DNA from 4 places in the Yersinia fenwicki genome. Region 3 is predicted to be linked to each of the others. Evidence: predicted binding sites of a transcription regulator. Region 3 holds the regulator's gene; each other region holds the start of a gene.

Region 1 (3,627 bases), 1.2 Mb from region 3:
TTCCCGTGCAAAGCTATCACTGGCAAACATTTTCAGATTAGCCAGAGTTTGTGCCGCAAAGGCTTCATGCATATCGATAAGAGTTAAGTCTGTCAGGGTGATTCCAGCGCGATCGAGTGCTAATGGTGTAGCGTAAGAGGGGCCTAGTAACATATCTTGCCAGACATCAATGGCCGAAAAAGCAAAGCTGCGCAAATAACCTAACGGCTGGAGACCCAATTCTTTCGCTTTTGATTCACTCATCATCATGACAGCGGCTGCACCGTCGGTCAGTGGTGTACTGTTCGCCGCCGTGACACTACCGTGTTTGCGATCAAATGCCGGGCGCAATTTGGCGTATTGATCCATAGTGGAATCTTTGCGGATATTATTATCTTCAGTGATGGCATCACTAAAAGGTGGAATATAAGCCGTCATCACCTCATCGTGTAATAACCCTTGTTGCCAGGCCTGTGCCGCCATTTGGTGAGAACGCAGCGCTAGCGCATCCTGATCCTGGCGACTAATTCCATAGGTTTTTGCCATTTGTTCGGCTGTATCCCCCATGCGTAAGCCCGTTGAATACTCGGCAACCGCAGGTGCTACCGGCAGTAAATCGCGCAGTTTTAAGCGGCTAAACAATTTCAATCGTTGGGATAACGTTCGGGCTTTATTGACGTCAACCAAGGTCCGTGCCAGTGCTTTGCTGACACCAATGGGCAAAACAGAAGAGGAATCTGCACCGCCAGCAATCGCTACCGTCACGGAGCCAGCAATGATGCTTTCCGCCACATTCGCCACCGCCTGAAAGCTGGTCGCACATGCACGCGAAACACTGTAAGCGTCGGTATGCACACTCATGCCCGTGCCCAATACTATTTCACGGGCAATATTTGGCGCTTCTGGCATCTGTACCACTTGGCCGAATACCAGTTGATCAATCAATTCAGGAGCAACGCCACTTCTGGCTAGTAATTCACTGACCACAATTTTGCCTAAATCTACAGCTGGCACACCATGATAAGCAGTTGCCTGCTTGGCAAAGGGGGTTCGCAGGCCGCTGACTATGGCAATGCGATCGCCCTGGCGCGTCACTAGCGGTAATGGCTTACTCATAAATGCTCCTGATAAGTCAAAGTGGCTTTGATGAAAGCATAACAAATAACAGGTCTGACCTGATCCAATTATTGTTAACCAGATATTTACATTTGGTAAACCTATAGAACAGGAAAGTGAGAGCAGGAGCAACTTTTCGGACTAAAAATGGGAAATGAGAAGAACTGACAGGCAAATAACTTATCTGGAAGTGATAAATCAAATGTGATGAATTCAAAAGACGAATCAACCCTAAACAAACGCGAAGCTAAAAGCTCCGCGTTTTTAGGTATCCAACTGCACTGAATAGACTCACAGCAAGGTGTGAATTAACGCAGGCCTAACTGGAAAATCATGGTTTCAGCCTGACAAGCAAAAGTGAAATCAACGGTTAAACGCACACCACCGTCAGCTTCTTCCAGCTTATGCTCGATTAGGCAAGGTTCAGATTCAACAGCGCGCGCTTTTTCAGTTAGCGTTTTCAGCATAACTTCAGCTTCTGTACGATTGTCGAATACACAGCTATAGGAGGCAGTACAATCAGTATTGTCCATGATAGTACCTACATCTATGCAGCAGCAGGCTGCAGTTTCTTCCGCGCTACAGCGATTGTTTGTTGACCCAACAGTTGCATCTGACATCTTCAATTCTCCTCAACGGACATTTCAAAATAGGTGCAAATTGCCTATCAGATAGCGCAAATAGCAATTGGCGCAAACAAATAAGACATAGTGCAAAAAATATTTTCTCTGACGCTATTTTACTACCGTCAGTCATCTGGCACTAGAACTTACTGTTTATAGGCCTATTAAGTGACGGAAATCACACTAAAATTGTTTGTTCAATCATCAATAATGTAATAATTGCTACGAATTTGTGAGGCTTTTGTTAACTGCGTCTATTTTTTGCAATCAAATTCGGTCAAATGTAAAAACATACTTGCAACACCCTCGCTGGTCAGACCTATACTTCAGCCACTGGTCTGCTTTGTCTGACCGATAACGGACCCTACAATCCCGCATTCTCTTGTTACGGTATGTAACATTAATTAAAATAATGAGGTTTTGGTCATGAACCAGAAAAACCTGTTTACCCGATCAGCTCTGGCAGCTGCAGTAGCAATCATTTCTTCAAACGTTTCTGCGGCCGGTTTTCAGCTGAATGAATATTCAGCAGCTGCATTGGGCCGCTCTTTCTCTGGTGAAGGCGCTGTTGCTGACAATGCTTCTGTTGGTAGCCGCAACCCCGCCGCAATGACCTTGTTCGACCGCCCTTCATTCTCCGGCGGTTTCGTGTATGTCGATCCTAATGTTGATATCAGTGGAACATCACCAAGCGGCAAAAGTACCAGTGCTAAAAATATCGCGCCCTCCGAGTGGATCCCAAATATCCACTTTATTATGCCACTGAATGAACAGTGGGCAATTGGGGCTTCCGGTACTTCAAACTATGGTTTGGCCACTGAATTTAATGATGACTACACAGCAGGTTTACTCGGTGGTAAGACTGACCTGAAAACCGCAAACCTCAATTTAAGCGGTGCTTATCGTCTGAATGAAAACTTCAGCTTTGGCCTGGGCTTTAATGCCGTTTATGCCGATGCTAAAATTGTGCGCCACCTCGGTGAGGCCGGTCCACGTGTAGGCCTACCGGCAAGCACTGAAGCCACCCGAATGGAAGGAACCAAGTGGGGCTATGGTTGGAATGCGGGTGTTTTGTACGAAGTGGATAAAGAAAACCGCTATAGCTTTACCTATCGTTCAAAAGTGAAAATCGACTTTGATGGTGATTTCAGCAACCAATTACCGCGAGCTGTTGGGGGTACGGGGGGTGCAGTAGTTCCAGGCGCCCTAACCCTAAACCTACCAGAAGTCTGGGAAGTGTCTGGCTACAATAAAGTGGCACCACAATGGGCTATTCACTACAGTATGGCCTACACCAGTTGGAGCCAGTTCAAAGAGCTGAAAGCTACCGGAACCAACGGTAACACTCTGTTTGAGAAGCAAGAAGGCTTCCACGATGCTTACCGCATCGCACTGGGTACTACCTATTATTACGATGATAACTGGACCTTCCGCACCGGTATTGCTTTCGATGACAGCCCGGTTCCAGCAGATAACCGCACTATTTCGATTCCAGACCAAGATCGTTTCTGGATAAGTGCTGGTACCACCTACGCATTTAACAAAGATGCATCAGTTGACGTAGGTATTTCCTATATGCATGGCCAGAACGTGCACATCACGGAAAAAACGCCAACAGCACTGGGCGGCACAACTTATGAATTCGACTCTAAAGGTACCGCATTGCTGTATGGCGTGAACTTCAACTACGCCTTCTGATAGCAATTATTAGTAGCGTTGTTTTCCTAATAACAGTTGTCTACAAAAAAGCGCCTCACGGCGCTTTTTTATTTGTCGAGACAGCACACACCTGTCAGTTAGGTGAATCGATGCTTTCCAAATCTCCCTCAATAGCCTGAGCATTAGAGTTAGCTTCTGGCTTCAATTGTCCGCCGTTCGCCAGGAAGTCATTACGTTGGAAGTAAGCCTC
Region 2 (3,627 bases), 1.3 Mb from region 3:
CGCCATGCCCAATTTCAAGCATTCTTGTAACACACCCACCGCCATATCATCATTGGTACAGAAAATAGCATCGACTTGCGGATACATTTGTCGTGCCAATGCCAACATCCCAGCACCAATAGAGACGGATGAAACTTTATTAGGCGTAATATGTAGTGGTGCAAACCCCACGTCCGTCATTGCCTGGCTATACCCTTGATAACGTTTACGATCTCGCACATCAGACATTGAGCCGAAATAGACAACATTTCGCTTCCCGCTTGCCAGTAACGTGGCCGTCATATCATAAGCAGCCTGATAATTATTAAAACCGACCGTAATACGGTTGAATTGGGGTTCCAAGTCCATCACTTGCGCGACCGGAAGCTCTGAAGCATTCAGATATTTGTCCGCACGTAAGGTATGTTCAGAATCAGTGAGTATCAGCCCGGAAATCTGGCAAGAAAGCAGATTAACTATTTGTTCTTCTTCACGTTCTTTATTGTAGTTATAGTTGACTACCAGTGTTTGATAGCCACTGGCAGCAGTGACCGACTCGATGCCAGCCAGTAAATCAGAGAAAATCTGGTTATTAAAGGAGGGAACCAAGATACCGATTCTCGGACTTTTTTGATTGAGGCTAGTTTCGCCTTCCGAATCAGCACTGTAATTGACTTCAGCCATTACTTGGGCAATACGTTCACCGGTTTCTGTAGCCACTTTTTCCGGCGTGCGTAAATAGCGGCTGACAGTCATTTTAGTCACACCCGCTAGTAACGCGATATCCTGTAACGTAACACGCTGGTTTTTCATGGCATCTACCTGGAACAAAAGTGTGGGAAGAATATACTCGTCATACTTCAAGCTGCATGTACGTTGGCTGCACTCAATAACCCGAATCACTTACAACACAGTCAGCTCATCGGGATCCTCTCCCTTGCCGCCTTCCTGCAACTCGAATTATTTAGAGTAAAAAGTAATTATGCACTGTTAACGAAGATAATGAAAAGCATGTTACTGATTTAAAATACAATAACACTCATGCTTCCTATTATTTAGTTATCTTATTATCAATAGGTTAAACCAACACGCTCCCTATTGATAAGTAAAGCCCATACAAATAGCCCCCATTTATCGTCACCAAGGCGATGTCGCTCACGTAAGTGGTAACAGCTTGTCGTAACATGAATTAAAGTGATCTGTATCACAGTTTGGTAAGGCGGAAAACGGTTTGATAGGTACATGTTTTCGCACTGTCATTATTCAATAATATTGATTTTATAATGTCGATTAATAAGCGCCATTTCCATCAGGAATGACTATGAAGAATTTATTTTCGTTAGAAAAACGCAAAGTATTAATTACGGGTTCCGCTCAAGGCATTGGTTTTTTATTAGCAAAAGGCCTTGCCGAATTTGGTGCAGAAATAATAATTAATGATATTACCGCAGAACGCGCAGAAAAAGCCGCCGCAGAATTACGTGAAAGCGGTTTTGTTGCTTATTCTGCAGCATTTAATGTGACTGACCATGATGCTGTGAATGATTCGATTGCGCAAATAGAAAATAATATTGGTGCAATCGATATTTTAATTAATAATGCCGGTATTCAGCGCCGTCATGCATTTACCGAATTCCCAGAAAAAGATTGGGATGATGTAATCGCGGTAAACCAGAAGTCCGTATTTTTAGTTTCACAAGCAGTTTCCCGTTATATGGTTAAACGCCAACGCGGAAAGATTATTAATATTTGCTCAATGCAAAGCGAATTAGGCCGCGACACTATCACGCCATATGCTGCCTCCAAAGGTGCAGTGAAAATGTTGACTCGTGGGATGTGTGTTGAACTGGCCCGTTACAATATTCAGGTCAATGGTATTGCCCCTGGTTATTTCAAAACAGATATGACAAAAGCACTCGTGGACGATAAAGCTTTTACCGATTGGCTGTGCAAACGCACGCCAGCCGCCCGTTGGGGGGATCCGGAAGAGTTGATTGGTGCCGCAGTGTATCTATCTTCTAAAGCATCAGACTTTGTTAATGGTCATCTGCTGTTTGTTGATGGCGGGATGTTAGTTGCAGTTTAATCTTCGTACTTGAAGCTGTGGGGGGTGTTAGCAGCGTTCTCTTGCCCGAATCACTGACCTTAGTAAGCTCACCGGGATTCGCTCATTTGCTGCCTACCCACAGCACCAACTGCTTTAGTTAGATGACTCATTAATCAGGCACCGAGGAAAGTTATGTCTGGGAAATGCATTATTATTATGGGCGTATCTGGCACGGGTAAGTCCTGCGTGGGCCAAGCGCTGGCACAGGCACTTAACGCAAAATTTATTGATGGCGATGATCTGCACCCACGCGCCAATATCCAAAAGATGGCATCAGGTCAGCCGCTCAATGATAGTGACCGCGCTCCGTGGCTTGAACGGCTAAGTGACGTGGCATATAGCCTGCAACAAAAAAATGAAGTCGGTTTTTTAGTCTGCTCGGCGCTGAAAAAACAGTATCGCGACCGTCTACGCGAGGGTAATCAGGGAATTCGCTTTCTGTGGTTGACGGGCGATTACGATTTGGTATTACGCAGAATGCAGCAACGAGCGGGGCATTTTATGCCGGAAAGTCTGTTAAAAAGCCAGTTCGCAACACTGGAAACCCCTGATTCCCGCGAGCCAGACATCATTCCAATTAATATATCACCTGACATTGCTGGTGTTGTTAAACACTGTATTGCCGCGCTGGCGCAGGAAAATAACGTCAGTCACTGTGCTTAAATCCTGGGCATGATGCATACGCAGAAATATAGGAATAGTTATGATACTTGATGAACTGAAAAGTGCGGTGAATAATCCACTTTACCCAGATGCTATTCGTCGCACACTCGCCGCTATCAGCAAGATGGATTTAGACAATTTACCCGCGGGTGAATTAGACATTGAAGACCGTGAGATTTACCTCAATCATATTATTGCCTCATCTAAGCCATTGTATGAGCAAGCACCTGAATTACATCGTTATTATATTGATATTCATATTCTGCTGGAAGGCAGTGAGGTGATTGGTGCTTCACCATCAGCTCAGGGCCAGCGCCCTACAATGGATTTTGATACCGAACGGGATTACGGGTTATTTGAAGGCATTACCACCGAAACATTATTAACTCTGGCTCCGGGTGATATCGCCCTACTGTTCCCTGGTGAGTTGCACCGCCCAATGGGAACATTAGGTGACGTTGCACCGCTGCGCAAGATAGTGGTTAAAGTGGCGAATCATCTTATCTGACTTGATGTTATTTTGGTTAATATTCGTTCAGGTTATTGGTTCGGTTGATAGATACCTGATCAGGTTTCGGTTGTGAATCGTTAGGTGATTGCCTAATTTCCCCAGCCTCAACCGAGACGGGCCACAGGGTGGCGGCCCAACAGCGAAATGATGACGTGCGCTAGCGCAGGGCTCCAAGGGGGGTTACGCGCTTGTAACCCCTTTCTAAGTTGAGGCTGGTGATCAAGCGAACACCGATCTCATGTCAACCGAACAGAATCCTCTAATCAATATCAACTGAAGGTTCTAAGGAACGCCTTCCTTGCCGCTCCCTTCTCGCCGCCAACCACAACCCACTATTCTTCATCGCATAGCCAAACACCACCCCGAC
Region 3 (3,627 bases):
GTTTTATGAAGGTCTGCACGGCGGGGTCGTGACCGAACATCATGATGTCGCAAAACATGTCGACTTGCTGGTCGGCGTGGTACCGATAGTCAACCTGGAGTGGATTCAGAAATTAGTCCGTGATACCGGCGAGCGCGGCCATTCCCGTGAAGCGGTCATGGATTCGGTGGTGCGATCTATGGACGACTACATTAATTACATTACGCCACAGTTCTCACGCACCCATATTAACTTCCAACGTGTTCCGACGGTTGATACCTCAAATCCGTTTGCCGCCAAAGCCATTCCGTCACTGGATGAAAGTTTTGTCGTCATTCATTTCAGAGGTTTGGATCAAATCGATTTCCCCTACTTGCTCGCAATGTTGCAAGGGTCGTTTATTTCCAATATCAATACATTGGTCGTACCCGGCGGGAAGATGGGGCTGGCAATGGAGCTGATTATGGCACCGTTGGTGCAGCAATTGCTGGAAGGTAAAAAAATCGGTTAATCCTTCGTCCTTGAAGCCGCAGTAAAGCAATTGCTGGAAAGAAAAAATAATTTGACGCTATCCCAACCCAAAGTAGTTGGGGCTGCAGGTAGGCGGCAAGCGAACTCATCCCGATGAGCTTACATAAGTAAGTGATTCGGGTGAGCGAGTGCAGCTAACAACCCTGCAGCTTCAAATACGAAGGGGTTAATTACGCGATGTCACGGATTTCAAAACTATGGGTAATGGTCGCCGCTTTCCCCAACATTAAAGAAACCGAGCAATACTTCTCGGCCGAGAGTTCAACCGCGCGCTCAACGATTTTATCCGTCAGGCCTTTGCCACTGACAATAAAATGCAGGTTAATTTGCGTAAACAGGCGCGGAGCTTCTTCCCGGCGCTGGGACGTTAACGTCACTTCGCAATCGCGCACATCGTTACGCCCTTTCTGTAAGATAGAAACGACATCAATTGCACTACAGCCACCGGCCGACATTAACAACATTTCCATCGGACTTGGCGCTTTGTCTCCAGCATTCCCATCCATTAAAATTTGATGACCTGAAGCGGACTCACCTAAAAATGTTAGCCCTTCAACCCACTTTACACGTGCCTGCATAACTCTTGCTCCCGGTTAAATTTTCCGATTCAGACTACGCTTTCATTTACAAACTGGCAATGTAACCCGATGTTCATCATGCTGAAGCGATACAACACAAGACACTAGCCTCATCCTGTGCTACAAACAGAACCGAAAGTATTGTTTTTAGAATTAAATAGGGTAGCTTCTCAATACTCAGTGAAGGGTTTCTATCCGGTACGTATCTTGGCTATACCTTTCGGCAGTTGAGCAAATTAATATGCTAAGAGAAAGTGTATTTTATAAGCACGCCGTACAGGGAACTCTGAGCCCTGTTAAGTTAGGCAGCGATAACAACAGAGGATAACAGCGAATGGTTCTCGGCAAGCCACAAACAGACCCGACTCTCGAATGGTTCCTGTCTCATTGCCATATCCACAAATATCCATCGAAGAGTACGCTAATTCACCAAGGTGAAAAGGCCGAAACGCTTTACTACATCGTGAAAGGCTCCGTTGCGGTGCTTATCAAAGATGAAGAAGGTAAAGAGATGATTCTCTCCTATCTAAATCAGGGAGATTTCATCGGCGAACTTGGATTATTTGAAGAAGGCCAAGAACGTAGTGCCTGGGTCAGAGCAAAAACTGCCTGTGAAGTGGCTGAAATTTCTTACAAAAAATTCCGCCAGTTAATTCAGGTCAATCCAGATATCTTGATGCGCCTGTCTTCACAAATGGCGAATCGCTTACAGATAACATCTGAGAAAGTGGGTAACCTTGCTTTCCTTGATGTGACTGGACGCATTGCACAAACGCTGCTTAATCTGGCAAAACAACCTGATGCCATGACCCACCCAGATGGGATGCAGATAAAGATTACTCGCCAGGAAATTGGTCAAATAGTTGGCTGCTCCCGCGAAACTGTGGGGCGGATACTAAAAATGCTGGAAGATCAAAATCTGATCTCCGCACACGGTAAAACGATTGTCGTTTACGGCACTCGTTAATTCCCTATAAACCGGTGCCGCTACCTCGGCACCGGTTTTCTTCATTTATACCCGTTATACTTCAAGCTGCATGTGTGTTGGTTGCTTTCATTACTCGGCCCGTCCATGGGCCTCGCCTCTTCGAGGCCGCTGCAAACAGTGTTCAAATCGGTTCCAGATCGATTTGTCACCCCAGTCACTTACTGGTTGTTGAGCTTACAGTAAGTAGACTCTTGGGAATTTGCTCAATTGCCGCCTTCCTGCAACTCGAATTATTTAGGGTATTATTTTGTGTAATTAATAAATTTCTGGGCCTATATGAAATGGCAACGGCTTATTTATCATCCTGAAGTTAATTATGCGCTCCGCCAAACACTGGTTCTCTGCTTACCGGCGGCGTTGGGATTTGCCTTTGGTGAATTGCGGCTGGGGTTGATGTTCTCTCTGATACCGGCCTGTTGTAATATTGCTTCGCTCGATACTCCCCATCAATATTTCTTCCGGCGGCTGATTGTCGGCGGAACGCTCTTTACTTTCAGTAGTTTTCTGACTCAACAATTACTGCTGTGGGATATCCCATTGCCGGTAGTGATGCTTGGTCTCGCATTAATGTTGGGGGTAAGTGGTGCCATCAGCCAGCTCAATGGCCGGCTGCTCCCAGCCGCATTGATCGCCGCGATTTTCAGTCTCAGCATGGTAGGTCGTGCGCCTATTTGGCAAGCACCATTGATGTGTGCTGTGGGGACCCTCTGGTACGGGGTATTTACCTGGCTATGGTTTCGGTTATGTAAAGACCAACCCATCCGCGAACCACTGAGTCAGCTTTACCATCTGTTGGCCGATTATTGCGATGCTGCGTACTCTTTGCTCCGTCAGCGCCAGAAAGCGGAAAAGATGATGCAAGCCCTGCTGGATAGACAGCAAGGCATTATGGATAAAATTAACCAACTTTATCAACAGTTTAACCTGCTACACAATGCCACCCAAAAAGAGCAAAAGCGGCTACTGATTCTCTTCCAGATGGCGCTTGATTTGCAGGAACATATCACTGCGGCGATGAATCAGTCAGAAAAGGCGGAAGAACTGATAGAGCAAAGTTCGATAGAGGCCATCCTTGAGCGTAATATGCAGATTATCTCAACACAAATGCGCACCATCGCCGATAATATTCTCTATCACCACCGCGCGAAGACTCATTTCAGTGCCGGTGATGCTCTGGTCGAGCTGGAAGAAGTTGCCCAGCAACATCCAGATAATCCGGTGGCACAATTCTGCTATTACCATATCAGCCACATTATCCAGATTCTGAGTGACCAGCGCCCGCAATATGAACGCGATTTGATGTGCAACCAACTACCTCAACCATTCTGGCCCGCACTTGTCAGCTATTTATCATTTAAATCCAGTGCATTGCGTGATGCAGGCCGCATGGGCGTGACGCTGGCAGCAGGTAGTTATGTCGGTAGTCTGATCCATCTGCCTAAACCTTATTGGATTTTACTCACCATCATGCTGGTGACGCAGAACGGCTATAACGCCACTAAAATTCGGATTCACCACCGAGCTCTAGGTACTCTGATTGGGTTGTTACTT
Region 4 (3,627 bases), 1.1 Mb from region 3:
CGGCAAGGGGTTGATTTAGATGGCGTCAGTTATCTTGATGGCGGGATTAGTGATGCTATTCCGGTTGAGGAAGCGTATCGCCGTGGGGCCGATACGATTGTCGTTATCCGCACTGTACCTTCGCAGGCTTATTACACGCCGCAATGGATGAAGCGAATGGAGCACTGGCTGAGTGAGAGTAGCTTGCAGCAACTGGTGCGAATTATGCAGCAGCATGAGCAAAGTTATCATCGTATTCAGCAATTTATTGAAAAACCGCCGGGTGACTTGCGCATTTTCGAGATTTTCCCGCCTAAGCCGCTAGCCAGTAATGCTTTGGGGAGCCGAATTCCTGCATTGAATCGTGACTATCATCTAGGCCGTCGCTGCGGGCGTTATTTTCTGGCAACCGTTGGGCACTGGTTGCTACCACGAGATCAGCTGGATCAGTTTGAGAACAGCAGTGAAAAAAGGTCGATCTCCCTTTCCCGGCGAATGATCCAGCCGCAAGATATTAATCAGCCAGATGATATGGCTGACTTGATTGATAATGATGATTCTTCATTTGCTATCACTCAACCACCAGAGATTACTTCGCCTGCAAATACGGTAAAAGCCTCGCATCGTCATCTTCCACCTCAGATGATAGTTGCAGACAGTGGGTTGATTATTCCGGCAGTGACTCGGAGCAAAAATAAGCCATTACAAGCGGAGATTATTTTGCCGCCAGATGTGGCGAAAACCAAGGGTGATACCGCGTAATGGCAGTGTTCAGCGGGCAAATTCCGTATTTTATCGATACACATTGTCACTTTGACTTTCCCCCTTTTCGTGGTGCGGAAGCAGCCAGCTTATTGAGTGCCGGGCAAGCGAATGTCAGACAAATTATTGTGCCTGCCGTCAGTGCAGATTATTTTCCGCGTATTCTCGATTTGGCTGCGAACTACCCGCCATTATTTGCTGCACTGGGCATGCATCCGCTTTATATTGCGCAGCATCAAAACGCTGATTTAGCCACACTGGCCTCAGCGCTGGCGATTAAAACAGAAAAATTGGTGGCGGTGGGGGAGATTGGTCTGGACCTCTATATGGATGAGCCGCAGTTACCTCGACAATTGGCACTCTTGAACGGCCAGTTAAAATTGGCCAAACAGTATGATCTTCCGGTGATTTTGCATTCGCGTCGTTCGCACGATCAGCTGGCTTCAGCATTGCGTAAAGCCGCTTTGCCACGTACGGGAGTGGTTCACGGTTTTGCTGGTAGTTTAGCACAGGCACAGGCATTCATTCGCTTGGGTTATTATATTGGGGTGGGTGGAACCATCACTTATGAGCGGGCGCAGAAAACTCGTAATGTTATGGCGGCATTACCTTTATCTGCATTATTACTAGAGACAGATGCGCCGGATATGCCGCTGGCCGGTTTTCAAGGCCAACCCAATCGACCAGAGCGGGCGGCTAATGTATTCACTACATTGTGTAAGTTACGTCAAGAAGCACCGCAAGATATTGCTACTCAGCTTTTGCTCAATAGCCGGCGCTTATTTCAATTACCTCTAGCCGGTCAACCCACACTTTAGGTTTTAATGCCCCCATACAAACCATACTAATAGTTAGCAAGATCCACTTTTTTGCTATTTTAATGTGATATATGTCACGTTAATGACTTTGCAGTTACTTTTAGTTGTGTTTAATTGTGACAGAGATTGTTTGAACGCCACATCATGTCGGTATAATCCCTCACCAATATTATTTTAATACAAATTATTAACAGGATTATCTGCATGCTCATGAGTTTAGTCGGAATGGCAGTACTGATATTAATAGCCGTACTTCTTTCAAGTAATTTTAGGGCGATTAATATCCGCACTGTGGTTGGGGCATTTATTATTCAGGTCGGTATTGGCGCGCTGGTTTTATATGTACCGGTAGGGCGCCGTATTCTGGGTGGTATGTCTCAAGGCGTCGCGAATGTGATTGCTTACGGCAATGACGGGATTTCATTTATGTTTGGCGGTTTGGTTTCCGACAAAATGTTTGAAGTTTTTGGTGGCGGTGGTTTTGTATTTGCCCTGCGAGTCTTGCCCGTCATTGTATTCTTCTCCTCATTAATCGCCGTTTTATATTATATCGGCGTTATGCAACTGGTGATTAAAGTCTTGGGCGGTGGATTGCAAAAACTGTTGAGGACTTCGCGTACTGAATCTCTTTCTGCCACGGCCAATATTTTTGTTGGACAAACTGAAGCCCCATTAGTCGTGCGCCCTTATATTGCCACCATGACCCAATCCGAATTATTTGCGGTAATGTGTGGTGGTTTGGCTTCGGTCGCCGGTTCAGTATTAGCGGGTTATGCGCAAATGGGCGTACCGTTGGAATATCTGATTGCTGCCTCCTTTATGGCCGCACCTGGTGGGTTACTGTTTGCCAAGCTGATGGTGCCAGAGACCGAAAAAACTCGTGATAATGTTGATGCGTCCACACTGATTGCTGAAGATGACCGACCGGCTAATATCATTGATGCTGCTGCGTCTGGCGCGGCGTCGGGTCTACAATTGGCACTGAATGTCGGGGCGATGCTACTGGCCTTTATTGCATTGATTGCATTGCTAAATGGTATTCTGAGTGGCATTGGCGGCTGGTTCGACTATCCGCAACTTTCGATGGAATTGATTCTGGGCTGGGTATTCTCGCCAATTGCGTATTTGATCGGTATTCCGTGGAGCGAGGCGATGGTGGCAGGCTCCTTTATCGGCCAGAAGATCATTGTAAATGAATTCGTAGCATTTATGAATTTCGGTCAGTATCTACAGGCCGAAGAGCTGGTGCGCGCTGCCGGTTTGCAGGTACTGTCTGAACATTCTAAAGCCATTATTTCCTTCGCGTTGTGTGGCTTTGCTAACTTATCCTCAGTCGCCATCTTGTTGGGGGGATTAGGTAGCATGGCCCCTAACCGCCGCCACGATATCGCGCGCTTTGGTTTAAAAGCGGTGGCGGCAGGTACCTTATCGAACTTGATGAGTGCCACCATTGCCGGCTTCTTCCTGGCATTATAATTAGGCTAGCTTGACTTGCCATTTTGGGATTGGGTAGTGCTCGGGACTTGTCACGTACTCTGGTTTATAACGTCAGGTGTACGCTCCAGTCCCTGCGCGCTGCCCGCACCCAAATTGTCTGCGCCGCTGACGCCTAATGATTTTATGGTTCAGGCCCATAATTCTGCGTATTTCTGCCCATAAGCTATCCTTGATGCGAGTGGGCGTTTACTGGCTGAAAGCCATAAATCAGGTTATTTTGTGACTCTAATCACATATAATATCGGGGCGTTACAAGTTACTATTGATTAATGTGAATTTGAACACATCTCATGTACTGATAACGTGTTCAAATAGAGCTATAAGTTAGTGCGGTGAGATGGATCTCAATTGCTACCCATATGGGGCTATCTTCAAGGAACCAAGTCCGCTCGCCAACGTATTGAGCTAGAACTATGCGGCTCATAAATAAATGCTCAGCTTTGGCAAGGTGCCGGGACTGAAATAGTGTTGGAGAGTTTTATGACCGATTTAACCGCCTGCGCTAATCTCAATGATTATGCCAAACGCGCACTGAGTTTAATGGATTTAACCACCCTGAATGACGACGATA

What was found. Region 3 encodes CRP, which controls carbon source genes, mostly activating them, when cyclic AMP is high. Its sites were predicted from a motif close to ATGTGANNNNNNTCACAT; they were not measured.
Region 1: a site for CRP is predicted at 1,885-1,902, ahead of ACF3VQ_RS06650 (YfcZ/YiiS family protein). Genes of this name have one in related genera too.
Region 2: a site for CRP is predicted at 1,172-1,189, ahead of idnO (gluconate 5-dehydrogenase). Genes of this name have one in related genera too.
Region 4: a site for CRP is predicted at 1,622-1,639, ahead of ACF3VQ_RS17810 (NupC/NupG family nucleoside CNT transporter). Genes of this name have one in related genera too.

The regions. Positions count from the first base shown of each region.
Region 1 is NZ_CP170755.1:1,438,012-1,441,638, reverse strand. Features, by position in the region: gene fadI (acetyl-CoA C-acyltransferase FadI) at 1-1,095, opposite strand, end outside; gene ACF3VQ_RS06650 (YfcZ/YiiS family protein) at 1,404-1,715, opposite strand; gene fadL (long-chain fatty acid transporter FadL) at 2,145-3,416, shown strand; gene mlaA (phospholipid-binding lipoprotein MlaA) at 3,511-3,627, opposite strand, start outside.
Region 2 is NZ_CP170755.1:1,528,163-1,531,789, reverse strand. Features, by position in the region: gene ACF3VQ_RS07060 (substrate-binding domain-containing protein) at 1-792, opposite strand, end outside; gene idnO (gluconate 5-dehydrogenase) at 1,301-2,065, shown strand; gene ACF3VQ_RS07050 (gluconokinase) at 2,219-2,749, shown strand; gene ACF3VQ_RS07045 (YhcH/YjgK/YiaL family protein) at 2,790-3,257, shown strand; gene ACF3VQ_RS07040 (DUF1097 domain-containing protein) at 3,520-3,627, opposite strand, start outside.
Region 3 is NZ_CP170755.1:269,395-273,021, reverse strand. Features, by position in the region: gene ACF3VQ_RS01095 (phosphoribulokinase) at 1-490, shown strand, start outside; gene ACF3VQ_RS01090 (OsmC family protein) at 681-1,088, opposite strand; gene crp (cAMP-activated global transcriptional regulator CRP) at 1,423-2,055, shown strand; gene ACF3VQ_RS01080 (YccS/YhfK family putative transporter) at 2,353-3,627, shown strand, end outside.
Region 4 is NZ_CP170755.1:3,931,482-3,935,108, reverse strand. Features, by position in the region: gene ACF3VQ_RS17820 (patatin family protein) at 1-741, shown strand, start outside; gene ACF3VQ_RS17815 (TatD family hydrolase) at 741-1,559, shown strand; gene ACF3VQ_RS17810 (NupC/NupG family nucleoside CNT transporter) at 1,764-3,035, shown strand; gene deoC (deoxyribose-phosphate aldolase) at 3,537-3,627, shown strand, end outside.